DNA from 4 places in the Variovorax sp. DAIF25 genome. Region 2 is predicted to be linked to each of the others. Evidence: predicted binding sites of a transcription regulator. Region 2 holds the regulator's gene; each other region holds the start of a gene.

Region 1 (7,339 bases), 390 kb from region 2:
CCGGCAGGGCCCGCCCGACACCAGCTCGAGCGAGTTGAAGCCGAACAGCACGCTGCCGCACAGCGTGTCGACGCCGCCGACCACGGCCGCGTCGACCAGGCCCAGGCGGATCAGCCGCTCGGCCGAGGCGAACACCTTGGCGCTCGACGAGCAGGCGGTGGAGATGGTCTCGCTCGGCCCCTCGAGGCCCAGCACTTCCTGCACGAACATCGCGAGCGAATGCGGCGTGTGCACCTTGGGGCGTCGCTGTGCGGGCGGAAAGGCGCCGCTGGCGTCGAGTTGGGTATAAGCAAGCTCGGCCTCACCGATGCTCGAGGTCGAGGTGCCGAGGATCAGCGCGATGCGCGCCGCGCCATGGCGCCGGCGCGCCGCGGCCACGGCCTTGAGGAAGCCGTCGGCCTGCAGGCCGAGCCAGGCCAGCCGGTTGTTGCGGCAGTCCCAGTGCGCGAGGGCGTTGGGCAGGCGGATCTCTTCGAGGCCGTCGACGCGGCCGATCCAGGTCGGCAGCGGCGCGGGGCCGAAGTCGTTGGCGCGCAGGCCGCTGCGCGAATGTTCGAGCGCTTCGGCAAGCGGCTCCTTGCCGACGCCGACGGCCGAGGTGGCCGTGTAGGCGCTGATCTGGAGGGGGGGAATGCGGGCGGGCACGGTGTGGGCGTGGCTGGGCGGTGACGCGGTTGGAGGAGTAGTTCTTGTGGTCGGGTCTGGGGAAAGCAGCGCAAAGCCTACCAGTTGCGGGGGTGGGGCCGTGTCGGCGGTTTCCTATGGGGCCGGGTCAGGATTTCCCGCTGTCCGGACCCACGGCCAGCGTGCGCGAGGCCAGCGCCACCAGCACCAGCACCGGCACGCCGAGCAGGGCGGTCGCATAGAAGAAGGTGCTGTAGCCGTAGGCGTCGACGAACACGCCCGAGTAGCCGGCGATGAACTTCGGCAGCAGCAGCATCAGCGAGCTGAACAGCGCGTACTGCGTGGCCGAGTAGCTGATGTTGGTGAGGCTCGAGAGGTAGGCGATGAAGGCCGCCGATGCGATGCCGCCCGCGAGGTTGTCGGCCGAGACCACGGCGATCAGCGCCGTGGTGTCGTGCCCGCGCGTTGCCAGCCAGGCATAGAGCAGGTTGCTGGCGGCGCTGAGCACCGCGCCAAGCATCAGCACCCGCATCACGCCCAGGCGCATCGACAGCACCCCGCCGATGAAGGCACCCACCAGCGTCATGGCGACGCCGAAGGACTTGCTGATCGTCGCCACTTCGTTCTTGGTGAAGCACATGTCGACGTAAAACGGGTTGGCCATGATGCCCATGACTACGTCGCTGATCCGGTAGACGGCGATCAGCGCCAGGATCAGCGCCGCGTGCCAGCGGTAGCGGCGGATGAAGTCGGCAAAGGGTTCGATCAGCGCGCTGCGAAGCCATTCGGCGGCGCCTCGCGCCCTGGGCAACTCGCGCCGCACGGGTTCGGGCGAAAACAGCACCGTCAGCACGCCGATGGCCATCGATCCGGCCATGACCAGATAGGCGGTGCGCCAGGCGCCCTGCGCATACGTGCCGGCGGCACTGGCGGCCTGGGCGATGGTGCCGGCCACCGCGCCGCTGGCGGCCCGGCAACTGGCGGCGACGGAGTCGGCCACCGGGCCTTCGGCGACGTTGGCCACCCACAGCACCCCCGCCCCGGCCCAGATCATCGCGAGCCGGTAGCCGGTCTGGTAGGCCGCGGCCAGCGCCGCCTGCTTGCGGGTTTCGGCCGACTCGATACGGAAGGCGTCGAGCGCGATGTCCTGCGTGGCCGAGCCGAAGGCCACCAGCAGCGCGCACCAGATCATCGGCGTGAGCCCCTGGCGCGGATCGTTGACCGCCATGCCGACCAGCCCCGCGATCACCATCCCCTGCGCCAGCAGCAGCCAGCCGCGCCGGCGCCCGAGCAGCGTGGTCAGCGGCGGCAGCGGCAGCCGGTCGACCAGCGGCGCCCAGACCCATTTGAAGCCGTAGGCCAGGCCGACCCAGCTCAGGTAGCCGATGGTGGCGCGGTCGATGCCGGCCTCGCGCAGCCGGAAGCTCAGCGTGCCCAGCACCAGCAGCAGCGGCAGCCCGGCCGAGAAGCCCAGCGCCAGCATGCGCAAGGTGGCGGGTTCGAGGTAGACCTTCAGGGCGTCGCGCCAGGGCGGCGAACCGGCGGCGGTGGATTCGGCGGGCGGGACGGAAGACATGTGGGGGCGATTGTCCATGAGCGCCGCGCCTGCCGGCCGCCGGGTCATCCACCAAGGCGTCTTCATTTGTTCCTATCATCCGGCCCCATATGTGCACACGCTGCGATCGCTCCGTTCCAGTCGGCTCCGCCGCTTCCCCCTGGCAGCCGCGGCGCGCCTTCCTGCTGGCCGCGGCCGGCGCGGCATTGAGCGGGCCGGCGCTCGCGCAGGTCGACGTCGGCAATGCCTCGGTCGCGCGCAACCTCGTGCCGGCCGACCGCATCGAGGCCGCGGGCGGCCAGCAGTACGGCGAGCTGCTGGAGCAGGCGCGCGCCAAGAACGCGCTCGCGGGCGACGGCAATCCGCAGCTGCAGCGGCTGCGCGCCATCGCCAACCGGCTGATCCCTTTCGCCACGCCCTGGAACAGCCGCGCGCGGCAATGGAAGTGGGAGGTCAACCTGATCGGCAGCAAGCAGATCAACGCCTTCTGCCTGCCGGGCGGCAAGATCGCCTTCTTCACCGGCATCCTCGACCAGCTCAAGCTCACCGACGACGAGGTCGCGATGGTGATGGGCCACGAGATGGCCCATGCGCTGCGCGAGCATGCGCGCGCCCGCATGGCCAAGAGCGCGGGCACCGGCGCCGCGCTCTCGATCGGTGCGCAGCTGCTCGGCCTGGGGCAGGTCGGCGACCTCGCCGCGCGCGCGGGCACCCAGCTGCTCACGCTCAAGTTCAGCCGCGGCGACGAGACCGAGGCCGATCTCGTCGGCCTGGAGCTCGCGGCGCGCGCCGGCTACGACCCGAAGGCCTCGGTCTCGCTGTGGAACAAGATGGCCACGGCCTCGAAGAACCAGGGCGGGCTGAGCTTCCTCTCCACCCACCCGAGCGGGCCGGACCGGATCGCGAAGCTGCAGGCGAATCTGCCGAAGGTGGAGAACCTGTACCGGGACGCCAAGAAGAGCTGAGCGCCCTGTCTTCCTCCTTCCCCCTCTGGGGGAAGGCCGGGATGGGGGCTCCGGGCGGTGGATGCGGTCTGCGCTGTTGCAAGGCCCGGTGCCCCCACCCCAACCCTCCCCCAGCGGGGGAGGGAGCCATACATAAATACCTGAGCAGCTGATGCCGTAGGCGCGTCGGCAGCGGCCCGTGCGCGCTGGCACGCCGCTTGCATCTCGACTTGTACACAAGTTTGGATGCCTGATCATGGTGCATGACGAGAAAGACCCGGCCGCCGCAGCGTGGATCCTGCGTTTCGCGCAGCCGCTGACGCGCGAGAACGACGACACGCGGGAAGCCACGCCCGCTTCCACCGCCACCCCCGCCCCGCTCGCGGGCCTGCGCTTCGCCGTCAAGGACAACATCGACGTCGCCGGCGTGCCCACCACCGCCGCCTGCCCGGCCTTCGAGCGCCTGCCGGCCGCCCATGCGGCCGTGGTGCAGCGGCTGCTCGACGCCGGTGCGTCGCTGCTCGGCAAGACCAACCTCGACCAGTTCGCCTGCGGCCTCAACGGCACGCGCTCGCCCTATGGCGAGGTCGGCAATGCCTTCGATGCACGCTACGTGTCCGGCGGCTCGAGTTCGGGCTCGGCGCGCGTGGTCGCCACCGGCGAGGCCGACTTCGCGCTCGGCACCGACACGGCCGGCTCGGGCCGCGTGCCCGCGGGCCTCAACAACATCGTCGGCCTCAAGCCCTCGCGCGGGCTGCTGAGCACCGCCGGCGTGGTGCCGGCCGCGCAGAGCGTCGACTGCGTCTCGATCTTCGCGCGCACCGTCGCGCTCGCGGCCGAGGTGCTGCAGGCCGCGCTCGGCTTCGATGCGCGCGATCCCTATTCGCGCGACATCGCGCTCGATGTCGAACCCTTCCCCGCCGCCTTCCGCTTCGGCGTGCCCGACCGCCTCGCCTTCTTCGGCGACACGCTCGCCGAGGCCGCCTTCGCCGATGCGCGCCGCCGCCTCGAGGCGCTGGGCGGCACGGCCGTCACCGTGCCCTTCGCGCCGCTGGCCGAGGCCGCCGCGCTGCTCTACGACAGCGCGCTGGTGGCCGAGCGCTATGCCGCGGTGCGCGCCTTCTTCGACCGCCACGAGGCCGAGGTGGTCGAGCCCGTGCGCGGCATCCTCGCGCAGGGCCGCGGCTACAACGCGGCCGACGTGTTCGAGGCCCAGACCCGGCTGCGCGCGCTCGCGCAGCAGGCCGAGCCGATGTGGCGCGACATCGATGTGCTGCTGGTGCCCACCGCGCCCACGCACTACACGCGCGACGCGATGCGCGCCGACCCGGTGGCGCTCAATCGCAACCTCGGCGCCTACACCAACTTCGTCAACCTGCTCGACTACGCCGCGCTCTCGGTGCCCAGCAGCCTGCGGTCCGACGGCCTGCCCTTCGGCATCACGCTGATCGGCCGCTGCGGCAGCGACCTCGCGCTGGCCGAGCTGGGCCAGCGCTACCACCATGCCACCGGCCTCGCGCAGGGCGCGACCGGCGAGCCGCTGCCCGCGCCGCGGCCGATCCGTGGCCTCGCACCAGTGCCGGCCGCGACGCTGCCGATCGCGGTGGTCGGCGCACACCTCAGCGGCATGCCGCTCAACGGCCAGCTCACCGAGCGCGGCGCCGTGCTGCGCGAAGCGATCCAGACCGCGCCGCGCTACCGCCTGTACGCGCTGCCCGGCACCGTGCCGCCCAAGCCCGGCCTGCAGCGCAGCGCCGAGGGCGGCGCCGCGATCGCGCTCGAGGTGTGGGACCTGCCGCTGGCCGAGGTCGGCGGCTTCCTCGCGCTGATCCCCGCGCCGCTGGGCCTGGGCAGCGTCGAGCTGGCCGACGGCCGCTGGGTGCACGGCTTCATCTGCGAGGGCCATGCGCTGGCCGGCGCCGAAGAGGTCACGCGCCATGGCGGCTGGCGCGCCTATCTCGCGAGCCGCGCCGCCTGAATCCCTGTTGTCTTCGAACCCCGACCGAGGAGTCTTCCATGTCCATCTCCGACCTTCCTTCCACCGCCTCGCGCCGACAGGTGCTGCAGGCCGGCGCCGCCGGCCTCGCGGTGCTCGCCGCGCCGGCGATCGTGCGCGCCCAGGCGGCACCGAAGATCCGCGTCGGCTTCTGGCCGGTGGCCGCGGGCCTGCCCTTCTTCGCGGCGGTCGAGCGCGGATTCTTCAAGGAAGCGGGGCTCGACGTGGAACCGCAGAAGTTCGCGGGCGCGCAGCAGGTGATGGAAGCCATGCTCGCGGGCCGCTGCGACGGCAGCGCCAACGGCACCGGCTCGGCCAACCTCGCGATCGGCGAGATCGCGCAGCCGGGCCTGTTCAAGATCTTCTGCACCAACCCGAGCAACGCGAAGTTCGTGCTCGACGAGTTCATCGTCGCCAAGGACAGCCCGATCAAGGCCATGGCCGAGCTCGCGGGCAAGAAGGTGGCCTCGGGCCCGGGCATCCAGAACGTCACGCTGTGCAAGACCATGCTCGAGCGCGCGGGCGCCAAGGGCGTGTCGGTCAGCGAGCTGCCGATCGGCCAGCACGTGGCCGCGCTGGTGGCGGGGCAGGTCGATGCCTGCTACACGCTCGAGCCCACGGGCACCGTGGGCCGCATGAACGGCACCACGCGCGTGCTCGAGGCCGGCGTGGTCGCGCGCTACATCCTCGGCGACCCGATGGCGCCCTGGCATGGCGGCGCCGCCAGCCTCACGACCGAGTTCCTCAAGAAGAACCCCGACGCCGCGAAGAAGTACATCGCCGCCTATGCGCGCGGCGTCGAGCTGGTGCGCAGCCAGCCCGACGAGGCGCGCCAGTACATGAAGGGCTACACCGCCATCGAGGGCAAGCTCACGGCCGAGGTGCCGCTGGCCTCGTACATGCTCTACAACGAGTTCAAGCCCAGCGACGTCGCCTACTTCCAGAAGTTCTACGACCTGTTCACCGAGAAGGGGATCTTCGAGAAGAAGGTCCTGGTGGACGGCCTGCTCTACAAGGCCTGACGCCATGGTCGACAGCAGCACCACCGCCTCCCCGTGGGCGCCGCCCGCGGGCAACGCCACCGCCTCCGCGGCACCGAAGGCGCCCGCCTGGGAGCGCTGGCTGCCGGCCATCGGGCCGGTCGTCCTGTTCATCGTCTGGGACCTGGTGGTGCGGCTCGGCTTCATCAAGCCGATCCTGCTGCCCTCGCCGGCCGACACCGTGGCCGCGCTCATCACCGGCCTGGCCGGCGGGCCGCTGCTGCTCGACTTCGCCGTCACCGTGTGGCGCACCGTGCAGGCCTTCGCGATCGCCGCCGTCGTCGGCATGCCGCTGGGCGTGCTGCTGGGCAGCAACGAACGCGCCTACCGCAGCGTCGAGTTCCTGATCGACTTCTTCCGCTCCACGCCCTCGTCGGCGCTGATCCCGCTGTTCCTGCTGATCTTCGGCGTGTCCGACATCAACAAGGTGGCGATCGCGGCCTTCGGCGCGCTGCTGATCGTGGTGTTCAACAGCGCCTACGGCGTCATCAACGCGCGCAAGCAGCGCGTGATGGCGGCGCGCGTGATGGGCGCCTCGCGCTGGCAGATCTTCAAGGACGTGCTGGTGTGGGAGAGCCTGCAGCCCAGCTTCGTGGGCCTGCGCTCGGCGGTCTCGATGGCGCTGGTGATCGTGATCGTGGCCGAGATGTTCATCGGCTCCGACAACGGCCTGGGCCACCGCATCATCGACGCGCAGCAGGTGCTCAACGTCAAGAGCATGTATGCCGCCATCCTCGCGGCCGGCGCGCTGGGCTACGTGCTCAACATCCTCTTCCTCGTGGCCGAGCGCCGCATCGTTCACTGGAGCGGCCGATGAAAGCCACGCCCGACATCGTCGTCAACGGCCCGGTGTATGCCGACGTGCCCAAGCCGGTGTTCAAGCCCGGCCCGGCCGGCACCCACATCACGATCCGCGGCCTCACCAAGTACTTCGCGGGCTGGCCGCTGTACGAGAACTTCGACCTCGACATCCCCAAGCACCGCATCGTCTCGGTGTTCGGTCCCAACGGCTGCGGCAAGTCCACGCTGATCAACATGATCGCGGGGCTGATCCCCATCGACAGCGGCGAGATCCTGTTCGACGGGAAACAGCGCAAGGACACCAAGATCGGCTACGTGTTCCAGAACTACCGCGAGGCGATGTTCCCGTGGATGCGCACCATCGACAACATCGCGTATC
Region 2 (7,339 bases):
ACGCCGCGCCGCTGGCGCCGGCCGCCCTCAAGCCGCCGCCCGAGGCCGCGCCCGCGCTGCGCCCCGGCCTCGCGGTGCTGGTGGTCGAGGACAACGCCGTGGTCGCCGACAGCCTGCAGTCGCTGCTGCGCCAGTGGGGCGCGCAGCCGCGCGTCTACGGCAGCGCCGCCGAGGCGCTGGCGCTGGCCGACCTGCAGGCGCTCGACCTCGCGCTGTGCGACATCCGGCTGCCGGGCGCGCTCGACGGCATCGCGCTGGCCACCCGGCTGCAGCAGCTCAAGCCCGCGCTGGCCATCTCGCTGGTGTCGGCCGACATCGACGAGGCCACGCAGCGGCTGGCCAACGAGCGCGGCTGGCATGCGCTGCGCAAGCCGGTGCAGCCGGCCGAGCTGCATGCGCTGCTGCGGCGCGCGCAGCAGGCGCCGCCGCGATAGGCGCGGCGCCACCGGGCGCGGCGTTCCGAGCTATGCTGCGCGCCATCCCCGATGCCGGCCCGCCCGCCGATGCCCAGCGCCCCCTCCGCCCCGACCCTCGCCGAACTGAAGGCGGCCCGCTACACGCCGGTCGCGATCGGGCTGCACTGGCTGCTGGCGCTGCTGATCCTCGGCGCGCTCGGGCTGGGCCTGTACATGACCGGGCTGCCGTTCTCGCCGCAGCGCGTGCGCTTCTACAGCTGGCACAAGTGGACCGGCATCGCGATCCTGCTGCTGTCCGCCGTGCGCCTGCTGTGGCGGCTCGGCCATCCGCCGCCCGGCGTGCCCGACTTCGTGCTGGCCGCCATGCCGCGCTGGCAGCGCACGGGCCGCACGATCAGCCATCGCCTGATGTACCTGCTGTTCTTCGCCGTGCCGCTGCTGGGCTGGGCCCAGAGTTCGGCGCTCGGCGTGCCGGTGGTGTGGTTCGGCGTGCTGCCGCTGCCCGATTTCGTGCCCGTGGACCGCGCGCTCGCCGAGCAGTGGCTGCAGCCGCTGCACCGGGCCGGCGCCTACCTGCTGGCCGCCGTCTCGGTGCTGCATGTCGCGGCCGTCGTCAAGCACCAGTGGATCGCGCGCGACGGCCTGCTGCGGCGCATGTGGCCCGGGCCGTCGTCGACTTCCAGGAAACCCAACGCATGACTTCGCTTCTTCACCGCTGGCACGGCGCGCTGGCGCTCGCCACGCTCCTCCTTCCGGCGGCCCATGCCGAGCCACCGCCCGCGCGGCTGGTGCCCGAGAAAAGCCAGATCGTGTTCGTGAGCAAGCAGATGGGCGTGCCGGTCGAGGGTTCGTTCAAGAAGTTCGACGCGCGCATCGCCTTCGACCCGAAGAAGCCCGAGGGCGGCAGCGTGGCGCTGCAGATCGACACCGCGAGCGCGGCCTTCGGCATCCCGATGACCGATGCCGAGCTGCCCAAGGCGCCATGGTTCGATGCCGCGCATTTCCCGCAGGCCGGCTTCCAGACCACGTCCATCAAGGCGCTCGGCGACGGCCGCTTCGAGATGGCCGGCAAGCTCACGCTCAAGGGCATCGCCAGGCCGCTGACCGTGCCCGTGACGATCGCGCCGGCCGCTAACGGCCAGTCGGTGGCCAGCGGCAGCTTCGTGCTGCAGCGCATCGACTACAAGGTCGGCGACGGCGAATGGACCGACACCTCGGTGATCGCCAACGACGTGCAGGTGCGCTTCAAGCTCGTCGTCGACGGCCTCGGCGCGCCCTGACCCCACACACTCCCCCGCACGCAGCACCCGCCATGAAGAACAAGACACTGCTTTCCGCCGCCCTGCTGGGCTTCGCGCTCGCCGCGTCCGGCCTCGTCGCCGCGCAGGAATACACCGCCCCGGCCGTCGCGGCCAAGCCCGCGGGCGGCCCGGTCAAGGGCGCCAGCTACGTGGTCGACCCGACCCACACCTTCGTCATGTACGAGATGGGCCACTACGGCACCACCACCAACCGCGGCCGCTTCAGCACCAAGGACGGCTCGGTGCAGATCGATGCCGCCGGCACCAGCGGCAAGGTCGACATCACGATGGACATCAGCTCGATCAACACCGGCGTCGACCTGCTGAACCGGCACGTGCAGAGCAAGGACTTCTTCAACGTCGCCGAATTCCCCACCGGCCGCTTCGTCGCCGAGCGCATCGCCTTCAGCGGCGACAAGGTGGCCGAGGTGCCCGGCACGCTCACGCTGATGGGCCAGACCAGGCCCGTCACCCTCAAGGCCGTGCGCTTCAACTGCTACCTGAGCCCGCTGATCAACCGCCAGGTCTGCGGCGGCGACTTCGAGACCACCGTCGAGCGCAGCGACTGGGGCATCACCTGGGGGCTGAACTTCGGCTTCGAGAACAAGGTGAAGCTGCTGGTGCAGGTCGAGGCGGTGAACGTGCAGCAATGAATTTCGAAAGAGAGCCCCTCCGATGATCGACACCACCCTTTCCCTGCTCGGCATCGCCGGCGCCATGGCCGTGGGCGCGATGAGCCCGGGCCCGAGCTTCGTGATGGTGGCGCGCACGGCCGTGGCCTCGCGCGCCGACGGCCTCGCGGCCGCGCTCGGCATGGGCGCGGGCGGGCTGGTGTTCGCGATCGCGGCGCTCGCGGGGCTGCAGGCCGCGTTCCTCGCGGTGCCGGCGCTCTACCTCGCGATCAAGGGCTTCGGCGGCGCCTACCTGGTCTACCTGGGCATCCGCATCTGGCGCGGCGCGCGGCAGCCGCTCGCGATGGCGCCGGAGGCGGGCACGCCCGCCGCATCGGGCGGCCGCGGCAAGCGCACCTTCCTGCTCGGGCTGGCCACGCAGGTCAGCAACCCGAAGACGGCCGTGGTCTACGCGAGCATCTTCGCGGCCTTCCTGCCGCGCGAGGTGCCGCTGGTGCTGGCGCTCGCGGTGCCGGCCGTGATCTTCTGCATCGAGACCGGCTGGTACGCCATCGTCGCGCTCGCGCTGTCGTCGGCGGCGCCGCGTTCGGCCTACCTGCGCTACAAGACCTGGATCGACCGCGCGGCCGGCGGCGTGATGGGGCTGCTGGGGCTGCGGCTGGTGTGGTCGGCGGTGCGCGGGACCTGAGGCCGATTCCTAGAGCAGGCTCTCCGGCGTCAGCGGCGCCAGCAGTTCGAGCATGGTGCGATCCCAGAAGCCCGAGTCGGGCTCCTCGCTCAGCACCGTGGTCTTGCCGGCCTCCTCGCTGATCCACTCCAGGCGCGAGTCGCTGCCTTCGGCGAAGCGCAGCCTGTAGGCGCCCTGCTGCTTGAGCACCTCGAGCAGCTTCAGCGCCTGCTGCGCCATCTCGGGGCTGCGGATGAACAGGCCGATCTCGGTGTTGTGGACCTCGGATCGCGGGTCGAAATTCATCGAGCCGACGAACAGGATGCGCTGGTCGATCACCGCCGACTTGGCATGCAGCCGGCCGACCGAGGTGCCGAACAGGCCCAGCCGCACGCTGCGGCGGGTGCGGTTGGTGCTGAGTTCGTAGAGCTCGGCGCCCAGGCGCAGCATCTCGGGCCGGTAGCGGCGGTAGGCGGTGTGCACCAGCGGCTCGTCGGTGGCGGCGAGCGAGTTGGTCACCACGCTGATCTTCACCTGGCGCCGGCGGATCTCGTTCATCACCTCGAGCCCCGCGGCGCCCGGGATCAGGTAGGGCGAGACGATGGTGACCTCGCTGCGCGCGCGGCGCATCTGCTCGACCACGTTGTAGCGCACGCTGTCGACGTCGAGCAGCGGCACGCCGCCGTACGAGGCGGTCTTGCCGATCACGCGGTCGGGCGAATCGGCGTAGGCCTCGGCCGTGGTCCAGATCAGGCCGAGCCGGCCGGCGTCGAGGTCCTCGGCGATCGGGCCGTAGCCCAGCAGGTCGTTGGGCGCGGGCTTCGGCGGCGGCGGCGTGGTGTCGGGGCCGGTGGCGGCCTCGAAGCGGCGCTGCAGTTCGTCGTTCGGCAGCGTGCTCGCCACCACCGACTCGACGGGCCGCACGTAGGGGCTGTTCCAGTACTGGTCGAACAGGCTGCCCAGGCGCGGGATCAGCGCGCCCGTCACGAAGGTGTCGAGGTCGATGAAGTTCTCGCCCGCGGTGCGCCGGAAGTACTGGTTGCCGATGTTGCGCCCGCCCGCCACGGCCATCGCGCCGTCGGCGATGAACAGCTTGTTGTGCATGCGCCGGTTGACGCGGCTGAAGTCGAACAGCGAGGCGGTGAAGCGCGCGAGCAGGCTGCCGCGGCCGGCCGGGAAGGGGTTGAACAGGCGCAGCTCGACATTGGGCGTGGCCGCGAAGCCGCGCAGCAGCTCGTCCTCGCCCGCGGTGTAGAGGTCGTCCATCAGCACGCGCACCCGCACGCCGCGCTGCGCGGCATCGCGCAGGGTGCGCAGCAGGTAGCGGCCGGTCTCGTCGTTCTCGATCTGGTAGTACTGGACGTCGAGCGTGCGCTGGGCGCGGCGCGCGAGCTGGATGCGGGTGTCGAAGGCGAAGTCGCCGCCGGGCATGAGGCGAAAGCCGCTGAGGTCGGGGTCGGGCTGTGCGGCCAGCGCGATGCGCCCGAGCGCAGTGTCCTTCGACACGGCGATGGCCTTGGTGGGCGTGCGCGGGGCCTCGTCGGGCAGCGAGGCGCAACCGGCGGCCAACAGCGCGGCCGCGATGGCGAACACCCAGGGCCCACAGCGCGACAGCAGGCGTCGGGCCATCGGCGGCTTTCTACAGGGCCTTGCGCAGGTTGGCGGGCGCGATGCGCAGCGCCTCGCGGTACTTGGCGACGGTGCGGCGCGCGCACTCGATGCCCTGCTCCTTGAGCATCTCGGAGATCTGGCTGTCCGACAGCGGCTTCTTCACGCTCTCCGAACCGACGAACTGCTTGATCAGCGCGCGCACCGCGGTGCTCGAGGCATTGCCGCCGGTCTCGGTGCCCAGCGCCGAGCCGAAGAAGTACTTGAGCTCGACCGTGCCGAAGGGCGTGGACATGTACTTCGCGGTGGTCACGCGCGAGATGGTGGATTCGTGCAGCCCGAGCTCGTCGGCGATCTCGCGCAGCACCAGCGGGCGCATCGCGAGCTCGCCGTGCACGAAGTAGCTCTTCTGCCGCTCGACGATGGCGTTGCTCACGCGCAGGATGGTGTCGAAGCGCTGCTGGATGTTCTTGATGAACCAGCGCGCCTCCTGCAGCCGCTGCGACAGCGCCTGGCTGCCCTCGCCCTTGTGCGACTTGAGCGCGCCGGCATAGATGTCGTGCACGCGCAGCCGCGGCATCACCTCGGGGTTGAGCATGACGCGGAACTTCACGTTGGTGCCGCGGCCGGTCTTGGTGACGATCACGTCGGGAATGACGATGTTGCGCTCGACATCGACGAAGCGGCGGCCCGGCTTGGGTTCGAGCCGCGCGATGACCTGCAGCGCCGAGCGCACCAGTTCCTCGTTGGTACGCGTGAGCGTGGCGAGGCGCTTGAAGTCGCGCCGCGCGAGCAGCTCCATCGGCTGCTTGCAGATGGCGAGCGCGGTCTTGCGCACCAGCTCCTCGTCCTCGGTTTCGTCTTCGTCGGCCAGCGCGCGCAGCTGGATCGCGAGGCATTCGCCGAGGTCGCGCGCGCCCACGCCCGCGGGCTCCAGGCTCTGCAGCAAGCCCAGCGCGACCTGGAAGTGGTGCACCAGTTCGTCGAACTGGTCGTTGTCGTCGCCCGCGAGGCCCGAGGCCAGCGCCGGCAGCGAATCCTCGAGGTAGCCGTCGTCGTTGAGCGACTCGATCAAAAAGCGCAGCGCGGCGCTGTCGTTCTCGTTGAGCCGCAGGCTCAGCGCCTGGCGGTGCAGGAAGGACTGCAGCGATTCCTGGCTGCGCGCGAGCTCGGTGGCATCGGCGCGCTCGTCGTCGCCGGTGCTGCTGTTGTTGCGCGCGGGCGCGTCGCTGCCCCATTCGCTGTCGTCGGGCGCCATGTCGACGGTGCCGTCGCCTTCCCAGTCGGGCTCGCGCTCGGGCGAGTCGAGGGCCGGCTCGGCCTCGGACGACGAGGCGGTCTCGGTGGACGTGGTCGAGGTCGAAGGCGCGGCGCTCGCGTAGTCGCTCTCGGCTTCGCGCTCGGTGTCCTCGCGCGGCGCGGGCGTGTCGGCGGCGTCGAGGCCGAACTCCTCGCGCGCGGCTTCCTCGGCGGTGCGCTCGAGGAAGGGGTTCTCGTCGAGCATCTGCTCGACCTCCTGGCTCAGTTCGAGCGTGGAGAGCTGCAGCAGCCGGATCGACTGCTGCAGCTGAGGCGTCAGCGCGAGATGCTGCGAAACGCGCAGCGACAAGCCTTGTTTCATGCCCTCAGGAAATGACTTGCACGAGGGTCATCACATGCGGAAGTGCTCGCCCAGGTAGACCCGGCGCACTTCGGCGTTGTCGACGATCTCCGAGGGCGTGCCCTGTGCCAGCACATGGCCGTCGCTGATGATGAAGGCGTGGTCGCAGATGCCCAGCGTCTCGCGCACGTTGTGGTCGGTGATCAGCACGCCGATGCCGCGTTCCTTCAGGAAGCTGATGATGCGCTGGATCTCGATCACCGCGATCGGGTCGATGCCGGCGAAGGGCTCGTCGAGCAGGATGAAGCGCGGCTGGGTGGCCAGCGCGCGCGCGATCTCGACGCGGCGGCGTTCGCCGCCCGACAGCGCGAGCGCGGGCGAATCGCGCAGGTGGTCGACGCGCAGGTCGGCCAGCAGCTCCGACAGGCGCTCTTCCATGCGCTGCTTCGACAGCGCCTGCGGCCGGCCGTTGGCATCGGGCTCGCGCTGCAGCTCGAGCACCGCGCGCACGTTCTCCTCGACCGTGAGCTTGCGGAAGATCGAGGCTTCCTGCGGCAGGTAGCTCAGGCCCATGCGCGCGCGGCGGTGGATCGGCATGTGGGCGATCGGCTCGCCGTCGATGGAGATCTCGCCCGCGTCGGCGCGCACCAGCCCGACGATCATGTAGAACGAGGTGGTCTTGCCGGCGCCGTTGGGGCCGAGCAGTCCGACCACTTCGCCCTTCTGCACGTCGAGCGAGACGTCCTTGACCACCTTGCGGCTGCCATAGCTCTTCTGCAGGCCGCGCGCGACGAGGCGGCTGCCCGGCACGCCGTTGGCTTCCTGGGTTCCGGCGGCTTCGATCACTTGCGTTCTTCCCCTTCGCCGCTCAGCGTGGTGGTGGAGCGCAGTCCGGCGCCCGGTGCCGGCGTGGGCGCCGGGGCCGCGGGACGGCGCGTGGCCGGGGCCGAGGCGCCGGGCGCACCCGGTGCGGCGGGCGCGGCCGACTTCGGCGTGAGGATGGCCTTGACGCGGCCACCGCCGCCCGGCGCCGACACGCCGGCGTTGGGCGGCACGGTCGAGCCGTTGACGGTGTAGGTGTCGTTGCTCTGGTCGTAGACGATCAGCGCGCCGCT
Region 3 (7,339 bases), on a different replicon from region 2:
CAGGCCCACCACCAGGCCGTCGAAGCCGTAGCCCGACGAGAAACCGGCCTTGAGCGTGTACTGCTCGCCCTGCAGCATGAAGGCGCCTGCAAGTCCGCCGAAGGCGCCGGCTGCGCAGAGCGCGCCGATGGCGAGGCGGTCGATGGGCATGCCGGCGCGGCGAGCCGCGCGCGGGTTCAGGCCGGTTGCGCGCAGCTGCAGTCCCGTCACCGTGCGGTTGAGCAGCAGCGCCACCGCCACGGCCAGCACCACCCCGATCAGGAGACCGACGTGCAGCGGCGTACCCGCATCGCCGGTGAGTAGCGGCAGCTGGGTCGCCACCGGAATCTCCAGCGACTCGGGCAGCGTCGCGCTGCTCGTCATCGGCCGGCGCAGCAGGTGCTCGGACTGCACGCTGCCATACACCATCCAAATGGCGATGAAGGAAAGCAGCAATGTCGCGATGACCTCGTTGGTGCCCATTTTGACGCGAAGGACGCCGGCGATGCCGCCCCAGAAAGCGCCCGCCGCGCAGGCGCCCAGCATCGGAACGATGAAGGCCAGCCCCCAAGGCAGTTGCGCCACTGGTGGCCACAGCGCGAGCGCCGTAGCCGTGATGCCGCCGACGGCAATCTGCCCTTCTCCGCCCACGTTCGTGAGGTTCGCGCGCTCGGCCAGGATGAAACCCAGGCCGACCAGCATGAGCACCAGCGCACGGTTGATCGAGGCAGCCAGCGCATAGGACGAGCCCCAGGCGCCGTCCGCGAACGCGGCGACCGCATCGCCCACGGGCACGCCGAGCGCGGCGATCAGCAAGGCACCGACGCCAAAGGCCAGCAGCACCGCGGCTGCCGAGACCTGCAGCGCAGGGGTCGGCCTAAGCCGCGACCAGGCAAGTACAGGACCGCTCATGGGGCGACCTCCTTTGCAACATCTTCCTTGTCACGGTGCCCGGCCATCCAGGCACCGATGCGCGCGCGGTCCGCGCCCGCCGTGGGGCATGTGCCCATCACCCGGCCCCGGTAGAGCACCAGCACGCGGTCGGCGACGCTCAGCAGTTCGTCGAGCTCCGACGAGATGAGCAGCACGCCGACCCCGCGGTCCGCGGCGGCCCGGATGTGGCCGTAGACGGCCTCGACCGCGCCGACATCCAGGCCGCGCGTGGGCTGCGCCGCCAGCAGGAAGCGCAGACCCTCGAGCGTGAGCTCGCGCGCGAGCACCGCCTTCTGCTGGTTGCCGCCCGAAAGGCCTCCGAACGGCACGTCGGGGCTGGCGGCGCGCACGTCATAGCGCTGCATGAGGTCGAGTGCCTCGCGGCGCATGGCCGCGCGGTCGAGGAGGCCGAAGCGCCGGAACCGGTCCAGGCGGTCGAGCATGATGTTCTCTGCGACGTTCATGCCTGTCACGCAGGCCAGCGCATGCCGGTCTTCGGGCACCACGCCGCAGCCCGCGGCGCTGAGCTGGCGCGGCGTGGCGCGCGTCATGTCCTCGCCGCAGACGAAATAGCGCCCCTCGGTGGGACGCAGCATTCCCGAAAGCACCGCGCCCAGCTCGCTCTGGCCATTGCCCTCGACGCCGGCGATGGCCACGATCTCGCCCGGCTCCACCACCAGGGTGAAGTTGTCCAGGCGCACCACGCCATCGACGTCGCGCACGGTGAGGCCGTCGGCCAGCAGCGCTGCCTCGCGCGTCGGGCTGCCCGGTGCCGGCCGGGACGCACGAGACGCCCGTACCGGCGCAGCGGCAGGCGCCTGCAGGTCGCGCTGGATCATCGCGCGCACCAGCGCGTCGATATCCTGTGCGGGCGCGTCCGAGCGCGCCACCACTCGGCCGCCGCGCAGGACGGTCGCACGCCGCGCAACGCGCTGGATCTCGGCCAGCTTGTGGGTGACCAGCACCACGCCGCAGCCCTGCTGCGCCACGCGCGTACACACCGAGAGCAATGCCTCGATCTCCTGCGGCAGCAACACGGCGGTGGGTTCGTCGAGCACCAGCAGGCGCGGCTCGCGCACCAGGCACTTCACGATTTCCACGCGCTGGCGCTCGCCCACCGACAGGTCCTGCACCTTCGCATGCGGATCGAGCGCGAGCCCGTAGCGCTCCCGCATCGCGGCGATACGCGCCGCGCCGGCCTTGCGGTCTAGCACGCCGCGCATCTGGCCGAGCAGCAGGTTGTCGAGCACCGTCATGTCGGGCACGAGGCTGAAATGCTGGTGGACCATCGCGATGCCGTGAGAAAGGGCATCCGCCGGCGAGCGCGGGCGAAACGCCTCGCCGGCCAGCGTCATCTGGCCCGCGTCCGCGACGTGCACGCCGAAGACGAGATTGCACAGCGTGGACTTGCCGGCGCCGTTCTCGCCCAGCAGGCAGTGGACCTCGCCGGGATGGAGCGCCAGCGAGACGTCCTGCAGCGCCTGCAGCGCGCCGAAGCGCTTGGACAGCCCCTCCAGCTTCAGCAGCGGCGCGGCGGCCGGCGTTGCGGCGAACCCCGGGCCGCCGTCGCCGATGCCCTCACCGAGGCCGATGGCGTGGCGCTCGCGCATCAGCCCTCCAGCACCTTGATCTTGCCGGACAGGATGTCCTTCTTGATCTGCTCGAGCTTGGCCTTCTGTTCGTCGGTCGCCCCGCAGATGACCATGTCCGATGCGTTCGGCCCCATGGCCAGTCCGAAGGGCTTGTAGCCGGCCTTCCAGGTACCGCCGACGGCCTCCTTGATGGCGTACTGCACCTGATAGCCGACGCCGGTGATGCTGTAGGCGGGATAGAGCGGATCGGTGCCGCAGCGGTTGGTGTAGCTGCCGATGATCTTCGTGCCCTTCTCCTTGGCCGCCTGCTCCATGCCGCGCAGGCCGAGGTTCAGGATGTGATAGTGCACGTCGGCGCCCTGCGCGATGGCCGCCAGCGTGGCTTCCTTGGCCTTGGCCACGTTGTCGAAGTCGCCGGTGTAGTTCTCGAAGTACTTGATGCCGGGCTTGATGTACTTGGCGCCGTTGCCGAACTCCTTGCCGGCGTTGACGATGGAAGGGATCTCCATGCCGCCCACGTAGCTCACGGCCCCGTTCTTCGAGAGCATCGCGGCGGCGGCGCCCGCGACGAAGGCGATCTCGGCCTGCTTCACGTCGTAGCCGGCCACGTTGGCCGTCTCCTCGGCCTTGTTGCCGCCGACGATCGAGAAGTGCGTCTTGGGGAAGCGCTTGGCCACCTTGAGCACGGCGGCCTGGGTCTGGCCGCCGACGCCGATCACGAGCGCGTTCTTGCTGGCCAGGTTGGTCAGCGCCTGCTCCATGTCGGCGTAGTTGATGTTCTCGATCATCTGCACCTTGATCCTGGCGCCGTACTCCTTCTGTGCGGCCACGAGTCCGTCGTAGCCGGACTCCATCCATCCCTTGTCCGACTTGGACCCGGGAATGAGGATGCCGACCGCGAGCGGATCCGCGGCCGAGGCCGGCAGGCTCAGCACGAGGGCGGTGAAGGCGCTGACGCCTGCGAGGACGGCGGCGCGGCGGGAGGGAGACGGAATCTGCATGGCATGCCTTTCGCTAGTTGGAGGGTTAAGTAACTAATCAATTACTTACCGACAACGCATCGCAATAACAGTGCCAGTGAATTCGCCGACTTTTTGCCGCATATCGGTGCGGCTACCGCAACGAATGCACCAGCCTGCGGCGATGCGCCCTTCGCCCGCACACCACCGGAGCCTTTGATGAAACGCCACCCCTATCTTCCCGATGCCCGGCCCGACGGCGCCCTGGGCCTGGGCCAGCAGTACTACTGGGTCGCCAGCGAGCGCGAGGTCGATATGTCCGTGGAGCCGCCCGCGCCGCTGCGCGCTCGGGTGCAGGCGCAGCCGCAGAACGTGGTGCTCGACCTGCGCCGCACGGCCATCGTCATCATCGACCTGCAGAACGACTTCTGCACCGAGGGCGGATGGGTCGACCACATCGGCGGCAACTATGCGGCGGACCGCACGCCGATCGCCCCGCTGCAGAAGCTGCTGCCCGGGCTGCGCCGCGCCGGCGTGCCGGTCGTCTGGGTCAACTGGGGCAACCGCCCGGACCTGGCCAACATGCCACCCAACCAGATCCATCTGTACAAGAACAGCGGCACGGGCGTCGGCCTGGGCGACCCGCTGCCCGGCGGCAAGGGCCACGTGCTGCAGAAGGACTCGTGGGCCGCGGCCATCGTGGACGAGCTCGCACCGCACGAAGGCGACTTTCTGGTCGACAAGCACCGCATCAGCGGCTTCTGGGACACGCCGCTGGACAGCATCCTGCGCAACCTCGGGGTGCGCAGCATCCTCTTCGCGGGCTGCAACACCGACCAGTGCGTGCTGCACACGCTCACCGACGCCAACTTCCTGGGCTACGGCTGCGTGATGCTAAGCGACTGCTGCGCCACGAGCTCGCCGGACTTCTGCACCGAGGCGACGATCTGGAACGTCAAGAAGTGCTTCGGCTTCGTGACCGACTCGGCCGCCGTGCTCGCGGCGCTGCCCGCCTGATGCACACGGAGACAGCGCACGGATCGGGCGGCTGGATGCCCGGCCCCCGCTGCGAGCGGCCCGCCACCGGCGTCGGCGCGCTGAACGGGGTGCGCCTGGGCGTGAAGGACCTCATCGACATCGCAGGCGCCGTTACCGGCGGCGGTAACCCGGACTGGGCCGCCAGCCACGCGCCGGCCGTGCACGACGCGCCCTGCGTGGCCGCGCTGCGTGACGCAGGCGCGCGGGTCGTCGGCAAGACGATCAGCGACGAACTCGCCTTCAGCCTGGAGGGCGAGAACGCCCACTACGGCGCGCCGCGCCATCCGCGCGACCCCGATCGGCTGCCCGGTGGGTCGTCCAGCGGCAGCGCCGCCGCGGTCGCATGGGCGGAGGTCGACCTGGCGCTGGGCACCGACACGGGCGGCTCGGTGCGCGTACCGGCGGCGTTCTGCGGGGTAGCCGCGATGCGGCCCACGCACGGCCGGATCCCGCTCGACGGGGTCCTGCCCTTCGCACCGAGCTACGACACGGTGGGGTGGTTCGCGCGCGATGCCGACCTGCTGCGCCGCGCCGGGCATGCGCTGCTCGGCACCGAAGCCCGCATCGGCAGCGACCGGCCCGCGCCGCCCCTGCGCCTGTGCGTGGCCACGGACGCGCTGGCGCTGGCGGAGCCCGCGGTGCGCGAGCCGCTGGCCGCGTGGGCCCGCCTGATGCGCATCGACAGCGAGCGCAGCGCCTATGGCGGCAGCGACTGGCGCGACTGGTTCGAAGCCTATGCCGTGCTCCAGGGCCTGGAGATCCAGGCTCACGTCGGCCCGTGGATCCGGCGACAGCGGCCGCGCTTCGGTGCCGCCATCGCGCCGCGCTTCGAGGCGGCGCTGGCGCTCGATGCCGCACAGGGAACGCGCTGGAGCGAATGGCGCGCGCAGGCCGCCGCGCGGCTGACGCAGAGGATGGGCCCCGACGAGGCGTGGCTGATTCCCGTCGCACCCTGCTTCGCGCTGTCGCGCCGCGCCGATGCGGCTCAGCGCGGCGCCTTCTACGAGCGCGCACTGGCGCTCGGCGCGGTGGCCGGCCATGCGGGGCTGCCGCAGGTGGTGTTTCCGCTGCCGGCTGCCGAGGGCCTGCCGCCTTACGCATCCTTCATCTCGGCCAGGGGCAATGACGAACGGCTGCTCGAACTTGCCGCGACACTAGCGCCTGCATTCCCATCCACACGATGAGCAAACTTTCCCCACGGCAGGCGCCGGCCCAGGAGACGATCGCGCGGCGCGACGCCGCACTCACGCGCGCGAAGCTCCTGGAAGCGGCGATCGACGAGTTCTCGAACGAGGGCTACAGCGGCGCGCGCACCGAACGCATCGCACGGCTCGCCGGCACGAACATCCGCATGCTGTACCACTACTTCGGGAGCAAGGACGACCTGTACGTCGCCGTGCTCGAGGCGGTGATGGCCGACCTGCGGCACGAAGAACTCCGGCTGGACCCGGAGGCCGAGGAGCCGCTGACCGGCCTGCTGCACATCGCCGATTTCGTGGACCACCACTTCGCGACGCACCCGCGGCTGCGCAAGCTGCTGGCCTTCGAGAACCTCAACGAGGCGCGGCATCTCGCGCGCTCGAACCGGATCCCAGAGATGTCATCGCCGGTGATCGCGCTGATCCGCCGCCTGCTGGTGCGCGGGGTGGCGGCAGGCGTCGTGCGCAGTGGCATCGATGCGCTGCACCTGTACGTGGCGATGGTGAGCCTGTCGTACTACGGCCGCGCCCATGCGTTCACGCTGTCACGCATCTTCAACAAGGACCTGCAGGCCGCGGCCTGGCAGAAGGCGCACCAGAAGATGACCCGCCAGATGGTGGCGGCCTTCCTGACGCAGGCGCCATGAACGAACGTCCGCATGACTGCTTCCATGTCCGCTGAGCCCACACACCAGCCCGCCGCACCTGCTTCGGCCACCTCCCGGCGAGGCATGGTGACGAGCCCCCATCCGCTGGCCAGTGCGGCGGGCCTGGAGGTGCTGGCCGATGGCGGCAATGCCATCGAGGCCGCCATCGCCATGGCGGCCGTGCTGTGCGTCGTGTGCCCGCACTTCACCGGGCTCGGAGGCGACGGTTTCTGGCTCATCGCGCAGCCCGGTGCGCCGGTGCGCGGCATCTCCGGCGTCGGGCAGGCCGCCGCAGCGCTCCCGCCGCTGTCGGGGCCAGTCCCGCTGCGCGGCGGCGCGTCGGCATTGACCACGGCCGCGGCGGTGGACAGTTGGGCCCGGGCCTTCGACATCTCGGCGCGCGACTGGCAGGGCCGCCAGCGCTGGGCGTCGCTGCTGTCTCGCGCGATCGAGCATGCGCAGGAGGGCTTCGCTGTGTCGGCCTCGCAGCGCTTCTGGCACGAGATGCGGGCCGCGGAGGCGCAGCACTGGCACGGCTTCGACGCGGCGTTTCCCGTCGGGCCTTCGCACCAGCACCAGCCCGGGCTGGCGCACACGCTGTCGCGGCTCGCGGCGCAGGGCCCGCGCGAGTTCTACGAAGGCGAAGTCGCGCACCGCCTCGCGGCCGGCCTGCAGGCCGCGGGTTCGCCGCTCACGCTGGACGACATGCGCAGCACCCGCGCTCGGGAAGTGACGCCGCTGGCCGTGCCCTACCGCGGCGGCACGCTGCTGAGCCTGCCGCCGCCGACGCAGGGCTTCGCCACGCTGGAAGCCATGGGCATCCTCGGCGAGCAGGATTTCTCCGGTATCGCCGAAGGCAGCGCCGAGCACTTCCACCGGATGGTCGAGGCGATCAAGCTGGCCTTCGTCGACCGCGACCGCTTCCTGGCCGACCCCGATTTCACCGAGGTGCCCGTGCAGCGGCTGCTCGACGCCGCCTACATCCACCAGCA
Region 4 (7,339 bases), 120 kb from region 2:
TCCGTGCCCACGCGGCGCAGCCGGTGGCGGATGAAGAAGTCGCTCGAGGCGACGCACACCACGATGATGGCCTGGATCAGCTGCACCATCGAGAACGGCACCTGGTAGAACACCTGCAGGCTGCGCCCGGTGACGAACAGCGCCGCCACCAGCAGCGCCACCACCGTGGCCGCGAGCGGGTTGTTGCGCGCGAGGAAGGCGATCAGGATGCCCGAGAAGCCGTAGCCCTGGTAGAAGGCCTGCGTGAGCCGGCCCTCCTGGCCCGCGGCGACCGCGAAGCCCGCGAGCCCGGCCATCGCGCCCGACAGCAGCACCGCGCCGTAGATCGTGCGCCGCACCGGCACGCCGTTGGCATGCGCCACGCGCGGGTTGGCATCGACGAAGCGCAGGTACAGGCCCGCGCGGCTCACGCCCACCAGCCACCAGGCCAGCAGCGCGACGATGCCCGCGAGCAGGATCGCGCTGCCGATGCCGGCCCCGAGTTCGGGCAGCCGCTCGAAGGCGCGGAACTGCGGCGAGTAGGGGAAGCTGTCCTTCGGATCCTTCCAGGCACCGTAGACCAGGTGCAGCAGGAAGTTGGCCGCCATGTAGTTGAGCATCAAGGTCGAGATGATCTCGTTCACGCCCAGCCTGAGCTTGAGCCAGGCGGGCCCGAGCACCCACAGCAGGCCGCAGCCGATGGCGGCCGCGAACATCAGCGGCAGGCGCAGCGGCTCGGGGCCGAGCTGCCAGATCGAGACGGCGGTCGCGCCGATGGCGCCCCAGATCATCTGGCCCTCGAGCCCGAGGTTCCAGAAGCGCGCGCGAAAGGCCAGCGAGCCCGCGAGGCCGACCAGGATCATCGGCGCGGCCTGGAACAGCACGGCGCGGAAGTTCTGGCCGTCGAGGAAGGTCTGGGTCACGAACTCGTTGGCGAGCTCGTCGGCCGGCACGCCCGCGGCCACGAGGATCGCGGCCGAGATCGCGAAGCCGGCGGCCAGCGCGGCCGCGAGGATCAGCGCCTGCCAGCGCCAGGCCATGTGCTGGCGGATCTCGAGCGCGTAGCGGCGGCGTGCCAGCGGCTGCACGCGATGCGGTGCCGTGCCGCGCGCGGTGTCGGGGGCGAGCGCGGCTTCAGCCATGGTCCACCATCGCCTGTCCGATGGCCTGGCGGTCGGCCGGCTGCGCGAACTCGCCCGCGATGCGGCCGCGCGTCATCACGCCCACGCGGTCGGCCAGCTGCAGCACCTCGTCGAGGTCCTCGCTGATCAGCAGCACCGCGGCGCCGCCGTCGCGCGCGGCGCGCAGCCGCGCATGCACCTCGGCGCTGGCGCGCACGTCGAGCCCGCGGCTCGGGCTGTGCGCGAGCACCAAGGTGGGCGACTTGCCGAACTCGCGCGCCAGCACCAGCTTCTGCGCATTGCCGCCCGACAGCAGCGCGGCCTTCTGCGCCACCGAGCGCACGCCCTGCACGTCGAAGGCGCGCACCGCCTCCTGCGTGTCGGCCTGGATGCGACCGCGCCGCAGCCGCCACACCGGACCGTAGCGACCGGTGTGCACGCGGCCGATGGCGTAGTTCTCGGCTACCGACAGCCCGCCCGCGAGCGCGAGCCCGTAGCGGTCGGCTGGGATCGCCGCGATGCCGAGCCCGCGACGCGCCGAAGCGGCCATCGCCTTCAGGTCGCCATGGCCTTCGAGCCGGATCTCGCCCTCGACGGCTTCGCCCGGCAGGCCGAGGATCGCGCCGGCCAGCTCGCCCTGGCCGTTGCCGCCGACGCCGGCCAGGCCGTAGATCTCGCCCGCGTGCAGTTCGAGGTCGACGCCGTCGAGCACGCGGCGTCCCTCGGGCGAAGCGGGGGTGCGCAGGCCACGCACCGACAGGCGCACTGCGCCGCGCGCCGAGGGCGCGGGCCGGAAGGCCGAGGCGGCGACCGCTTCGCCCACCGTGAGCTTCACGAGCTCGGCGACCGACGCATCCTGCGGGCGCAGCGTGGCCACGGTGCGCCCGCCACGCATCACGGTCACGCGGTCGGCATAGGTCTTCACGTCGGCCATCTTGTGCGTGACCAGCACCACCGCGGCGCCGCCGCGCGCGAGCCCCTGCACGGTCTGCAGCAGCCGCGCGGCCTCCTGGTCGGTCAGCACGGCGGTGGGCTCGTCGAGGATCAGGATGCGCGCGCCCGCGAGCAGCACCTTGAGGATCTCCACGCGCTGCTGCTCGGCGATCGAGAGCGTGTCGACGCGGCGCATCGGGTCGATGTCGAAGCCCAGCGCCGAGGCCTTGTTGCGGATGTCGCGCGCGATGTCGCGCAGCCGCTCGCCATGGCTTCGGAACTCGGCCGAAGGCGGCGCGGTCAGCAGGATGTTCTGCGCCACGGTGAAGGGCCGCACCAGCTTGAAATGCTGGTGGACCATGCCGATGCGCTGGCGCGCCGCATCGCGCGGGCCGGCGAAGCGCACCGCGTTGTCGTCGACCAGCAGCTGGCCCGCCTCGGGCGCATAGAGGCCGGCCGCGATGTTCATCAGCGAGGACTTGCCCGCGCCGTTCTCGCCGAGCAGCGCATGCACCTCGCCCCAGCGCGCGGCGAAGTGCGCGTCGGTCAGCGCCGCGAAGCCGTCGAAGGATTTGCGGATGCCGGTGAGTTCGAGCGCGTTGGGCATGGGGGCGGAACTCCTCGCGGCCTACTTCTGCGTGACCACGCCCTTGACGAACCAGTCCATCTTCCAGAGGTCGGCATCGGACAGCACGGCGCCCTTGGCCACGCGCTCCTTGCCGTCGCGGTCGGCCAGCGGGCCGGCGTAGATCTGCTTGCCCTTCATGAGCGCGTCGCGCTCGGCCGTGATCAGCGCGGCCTTGTCCTTGGGCACGGCCGGGCCGAAGCCCGCGATGTCGGTGCCGCCGTCCTTCATCGAAATGAAGGCGCCGTACTCGGCGGGCTTCCAGTTGCCGGCCATGATCTTCTTGAGCTCGGGCGTCAGGAAGCGGTCCCACACCCAGACCGAGGAGCACAGCGTGGCCTTGGGCGCGAACTGGCGCAGGTCGCGGTGGTGGCCGGTGCCGTAGACGCCACGCTCCTGCGCGACGATCTGCGGCGTGGGGCTGTCGACGTGCTGGCCGATCACGTCGGCGCCCTGGTCGATCAGCGCGGCAGCGGCGGCGCGTTCCTTCACGGGGTCGTTCCACGCGCCGGTGTAGATCACGTTGACGGTGGCGTTGGGGTTCATCTTCTGCGCGCCGAGCGCGAAGGCGTTGATGGTCCAGTTCACCACGCCGAAGGGATTGGCGGCGACGAAGCCGAGCTTGCCGCTCCTGGAGGCCGCGCCCGCGGCCATGCCGCACAGGTACTGGCTCTCGTAGGTGCGGCCGTAGAAGGATTCGAGATTGCGGCCGTTGGTGGTGCCCGAGCCGTTGAGGAAGGCGACGTCGGGGTACTTGGCGGCCAGGTCCTTGAAGCTGTCGGAGTAGCCGAAGGCCGTGCCGATGACGATGTTGGCGCCGCGCTGGATGAACTTCTCGGCCGCGGGCTTGATGGCCGATGCGTCCTCGGGCACGTTCTCGACGAACTGGATCTTCTGGCCGAGTTCCTTCTCGATCTTCACGCGCGCCTCGTCGAAGGCCTGGGTCCAGCCGCCGTCGTTCTTGGGGCCGAAGTAGAGCATCGCGATCTTGGGCTTGTCCTTGAGCGTGAAGCCGTCGGCGGCGGCCGCGGGCAGCGCCGCGAGGGACGCTGCGCCCGCCGCGAAGGTCAGGGCGAGGCAGGAAACGGGAATGCGCGGCATGGAGCAACCTTTCGAGAGAGGCATGGCGGAAGGGGCCGGAGAAAGAAGAAGGAGAGCGAGCAGGCGCGAGGGGGCCGCGGGCGCGTCACAGCATGAAGTTGATGCGGAACACGTTGCCCTCGGGATCGAGCAGCACCGACTGGTACCAGTCGTAGTAGGTGCGGTAGGGCGGCTTGACGAGCGTGGCGCCGGCCTCGAGCGCGATCGGCACCATCCGGTCGACCTCGTCCTGGCTGTCGACGTCGATGTTGAGCAGGAACTTCACGCCGCGCGTGTCGGAGAACTCGGCGAGCTGCAGCAGTTCGTAGGCATCGAGCGCGTTGAAGCCCAGGCTCGACTTGCCGGTGTCGAGGCCGCGGAAGATCGGCGAGCGGATCGCCTCGACCTCGGGGAAGCCGAACACGCGCTGGTAGAAGCCGCTGAGCGCGACCACGTCCTTCGCGAAGACGTTGACGTAGGACAGGTGGGCCATGTGCTCTACGCCGTCACCTTGGTGCCGCCGAAGGTCGTCTGCTTGACGAACTTCGAGGTCAGGTGGTCGCCCGAGGAGATCGGCGCGTACTTCGGCTGTTCGCCGGGCGCGAGGCAGCTCGGCAGGCACTCGACCATCGCGTCGTAGTTGGGCTGGTGGAAGAACACCAGCGACTGCCGGCGGTTGGTGCTCGCCACCTCGAAGGGCGGGTTGATCACGCGGTGCAGCGTCGACACCCATTGGTCGTTGGTCCACTGCATCATCAGGTCGGCGATGTTGACGACCAGGCCGTCCTCGACCTGCGGCACGTCGACCCACTGGCCGGCCTTGTTGAACACCTGCAGGCCCTTGTCGTCGGGCAGCACGATCGTGAGGCTGCCGTAGTCGCTGTGCGCGCCCGCGCGCAACTGGCCCGGCAGCGGCTGCTCGCGCTGCGGCGGATAGCTCAGCACGCGGAACATGCTGATGTGGCGGTCGATCTTGTCGTCGAAGAAGCGCTCGGGCAGCGCGAGGCCGAGCGCGAACACGCGCATCAGCGAGCGCGAGAGATCGCTCATCGCCTCGAAGTAGCCCTCGTAGGCTTCGCGGAAGCCCTCGATCGGCGGCCAGCTGTTGGGCTCGAAGTGCGGACCGGCCGCGGCACCGCGGTGGTAGTCGTCGTCGGGCACGTTCGAGGGGCCGATCGAGAACGACTCCTTGAGGTCGCCCGGTGCCGCCTCCTCGAGGCTGTACGACAGGCCTTCCTCGCCGACCGCGCTGTAGCCGCGCACCGCGTCCTCGCGCGGGCGGTCGACCTTGCGCTTCTCGGTCAGGGGCAGTTCGAAGAAGCGCCGCGACAGCGAGGCCACGCGTTCGATCAGCTCGGGTGCGATGCCGTGGTTGGTGATCACGAGGAAGCCGATGCTGCGGCAGGCTTCGTCGACTTTGTGCGCGACCTCGGCCTTGCCTTCGGCGGTGCCGGCGAAGTACGGCGCGAGATCGATGATGGGAACGGACAGCAGGGTCATGGCGAATGGCTCCATGGGCTTGGCATGCCTTTCGCCATGCAACGTCTGTGCCAGTTGGACCAAATGGACAAATCGCTTTCGTCGCGTCAGCATGGTGCGCCGCGAGGCCTTCGGAACACCGGCGCGGCGCGGTGCGATGCACGCGGCCTTACAGTGGTGCGCGTTCCGAACCAACGACCGACGAAGACAGAAAGAGCGAGGGAAGATGCCGAAGACCAAGGCGCTGGCCGCGGCCAGCCACAGCGAGAAGCCGAGCCGCAAGCCCGCCGTGCGCAGCGCGTCGGCGGTGAACCGGCGGCTGCGCCAGATCGAGAACAAGCGCAGCGCGATCCTGGGTGCGGCGCTCGGGCTGTTCTCGCGCTTCGGGCTGCACGGCACCTCGATCGACCAGGTGGCCGCGCGCGCCGACGTGTCGAAGAGCAACCTGCTCTACTACTTCGCGAACAAGGAGGAGCTCTACGTCAACGTGCTGCGCGACCTGCTCGCGCTGTGGCTCGAGCCGCTGCGCGGCTTCAGCGCCGAGCAGGATCCGCGCGAGGCGATCGGCGACTACATCCGCCGCAAGCTCGTGATCTCGCGCGACCGGCCCGATGCCTCGCGCCTGTTCTGCCTCGAGATGATCCAGGGCGCGCCGCTGCTGCGCGACGAGCTCGATCGCGAGCTGCGCACGCTGGTGGAGAAGAAATCCGAAGTGATCCGCGCCTGGGTCGAGGCCGGCAAGCTCGCGCCGGTCGATCCGCCGCACCTGATCTTCGCGCTGTGGGCGATCACGCAGCACTACGCCGACTTCGGCGTGCAGGTGCAGGCGCTGTCGGGCCACACGCTGGAAGACGAGGGCTTCTTCGAGCGCACCGTGGAGAACGTGCAGCGCATCGTGCTGCAGGGCATCGAGCCGCGTTGAGTTCGCGGCTTCAGTGCGGCGGCGCCGCGATCTCGTGATAGCGCCGATCGAAGTAGATCAGCCCCTGCGCCGCGCCGCCGAGGGCGATGGCCACGGCTTCGCAGAACAGCACGTCGTGCGTGCCCGCGCTGGTGGCGTGCATCACGCGGCAGTCGAAGGAGACGGCCGCGTCCTCGAGCATCGGCGAGCCGGTGGCATCGCGGCGCCAGCGGCCGGCGGCGAAGCGCTCGTCCATCGGCGTGCGGCCGCCGAACAGCGCGGACAGCGACTGGTGGCCCGCGGCGAGCACGTTCACGCACAGCACGCCATTGGCCTTGAAGGCCGGGTACACCGAGGCCGAGCGGTTGAGGCACACGAGCAGGGTCGGCGGCTCGTCGGTCACGCTGCAGACGGCCGAGGCCGTGAAGCCGGCGCGGCCCGCGGGACCGTCGGTGGTGATGATGTTGACGGCCGCGCCCAGTCGCGCCATCGCGTTGCGATAGTCGCTTTTCTGCAGGCCGGGCGGCAACCCGGCGGGCGTCGAAATGGAGGCCATGGCGTGTTGCATGCCGGGTGCTTTCAGGCCAGCACGCAGGCCTCGTCGAAGCCCAGGCGCGGCAGGCGCCCGAACAGCTTCGACGCGTCGCCGTGGCCGAGGTTGATGAGGAAGTTGACGGTCCAGTCGCTGCCCTCGAAGAAGGCGGCGTCGACCTTGGTCTTGTCGAAGCCCGACATCGGGCCCGCGTCGAGCCCGAGCGCGCGCGCCGCCAGCAGCAGGTAGCCGGCCTGCAGGCTGGCGTTGCGGAAGGCCGTCTCGTGCGCGGCCTCGGGGCTGCCGGTGAACCAGCTGCGCGCATCGGCATGCGGGAACAGCGTGGGCAACCGGTCGTAGAACCTGCGGTCCCAGGCGGCGATGACGGTGACGGGCGCGCTCATCGTCTTCTCGAGGTTGCCCTTGGAGAGCGCGGGCGCGAGCCGTGCCTTGCCCTCGGGCGTGCGCACGAACACGAAGCGCGCGGGCGAGCAGTTGGCCGAGGTCGGGCCGAGGCTGGCGAGCGCGTGCAGCTGGCGCAGCTGCGCATCGGACACCGGTTCGGCGGTCCAGCCGTTGTGGCTGCGCGCGGCGGTGAAGAGCAGCGCGAGCGCCGCGTCGTCGAGCGAAGTGGAAGTGGTCATGCGATGGCGGCGGGTGCGGCGACCCGCGAGAGGAAATCGAGCAGG

What was found. Region 2 encodes sigma-54, which starts transcription at its own class of promoters, with help from an activator protein. Its sites were predicted from a motif close to TGGCANGNAANCTGCTTT; they were not measured.
Region 1: atzF (allophanate hydrolase) is a predicted target of sigma-54. The motif match lies at 3,331-3,348, and genes of this name have one in related genera.
Region 3: R0232_RS42700 (BMP family protein) is a predicted target of sigma-54. The motif match lies at 3,564-3,581, and genes of this name have one in related genera.
Region 4: R0232_RS03005 (isopenicillin N synthase family dioxygenase) is a predicted target of sigma-54. The motif match lies at 5,274-5,291, and genes of this name have one in related genera.

Annotation. Positions count from the first base shown of each region.
Region 1 is NZ_CP136636.1:358,299-365,637, forward strand. Features, by position in the region: gene R0232_RS01645 (beta-ketoacyl-[acyl-carrier-protein] synthase family protein) at 1-645, opposite strand, end outside; gene R0232_RS01650 (AmpG family muropeptide MFS transporter) at 773-2,218, opposite strand; gene R0232_RS01655 (M48 family metallopeptidase) at 2,290-3,144, shown strand; gene atzF (allophanate hydrolase) at 3,380-5,101, shown strand; gene R0232_RS01665 (ABC transporter substrate-binding protein) at 5,140-6,141, shown strand; gene R0232_RS01670 (ABC transporter permease) at 6,146-6,976, shown strand; gene R0232_RS01675 (ABC transporter ATP-binding protein) at 6,973-7,339, shown strand, end outside.
Region 2 is NZ_CP136636.1:753,022-760,360, reverse strand. Features, by position in the region: gene R0232_RS03570 (ATP-binding response regulator) at 1-434, shown strand, start outside; gene R0232_RS03565 (cytochrome b) at 504-1,115, shown strand; gene R0232_RS03560 (YceI family protein) at 1,112-1,696, shown strand; gene R0232_RS03555 (YceI family protein) at 1,729-2,370, shown strand; gene R0232_RS03550 (LysE family translocator) at 2,393-3,037, shown strand; gene R0232_RS03545 (phospholipase D family protein) at 3,047-4,645, opposite strand; gene R0232_RS03540 (RNA polymerase factor sigma-54) at 4,656-6,245, opposite strand; gene lptB (LPS export ABC transporter ATP-binding protein) at 6,276-7,070, opposite strand; gene lptA (lipopolysaccharide transport periplasmic protein LptA) at 7,067-7,339, opposite strand, start outside.
Region 3 is NZ_CP136637.1:1,806,715-1,814,053, reverse strand. Features, by position in the region: gene R0232_RS42710 (ABC transporter permease) at 1-891, opposite strand, end outside; gene R0232_RS42705 (ABC transporter ATP-binding protein) at 888-2,522, opposite strand; gene R0232_RS42700 (BMP family protein) at 2,522-3,505, opposite strand; gene R0232_RS42695 (cysteine hydrolase) at 3,683-4,480, shown strand; gene R0232_RS42690 (amidase) at 4,516-5,685, shown strand; gene R0232_RS42685 (TetR/AcrR family transcriptional regulator) at 5,682-6,347, shown strand; gene R0232_RS42680 (gamma-glutamyltransferase family protein) at 6,432-7,339, shown strand, end outside.
Region 4 is NZ_CP136636.1:628,046-635,384, forward strand. Features, by position in the region: gene R0232_RS02985 (ABC transporter permease) at 1-1,121, opposite strand, end outside; gene R0232_RS02990 (ABC transporter ATP-binding protein) at 1,114-2,640, opposite strand; gene R0232_RS02995 (BMP family ABC transporter substrate-binding protein) at 2,662-3,759, opposite strand; gene R0232_RS03000 (VOC family protein) at 3,845-4,231, opposite strand; gene R0232_RS03005 (isopenicillin N synthase family dioxygenase) at 4,237-5,238, opposite strand; gene rutR (HTH-type transcriptional regulator RutR) at 5,444-6,139, shown strand; gene rutF (NADH-dependent FMN reductase RutF) at 6,150-6,674, opposite strand; gene R0232_RS03020 (malonic semialdehyde reductase) at 6,698-7,294, opposite strand; gene rutD (pyrimidine utilization protein D) at 7,291-7,339, opposite strand, start outside.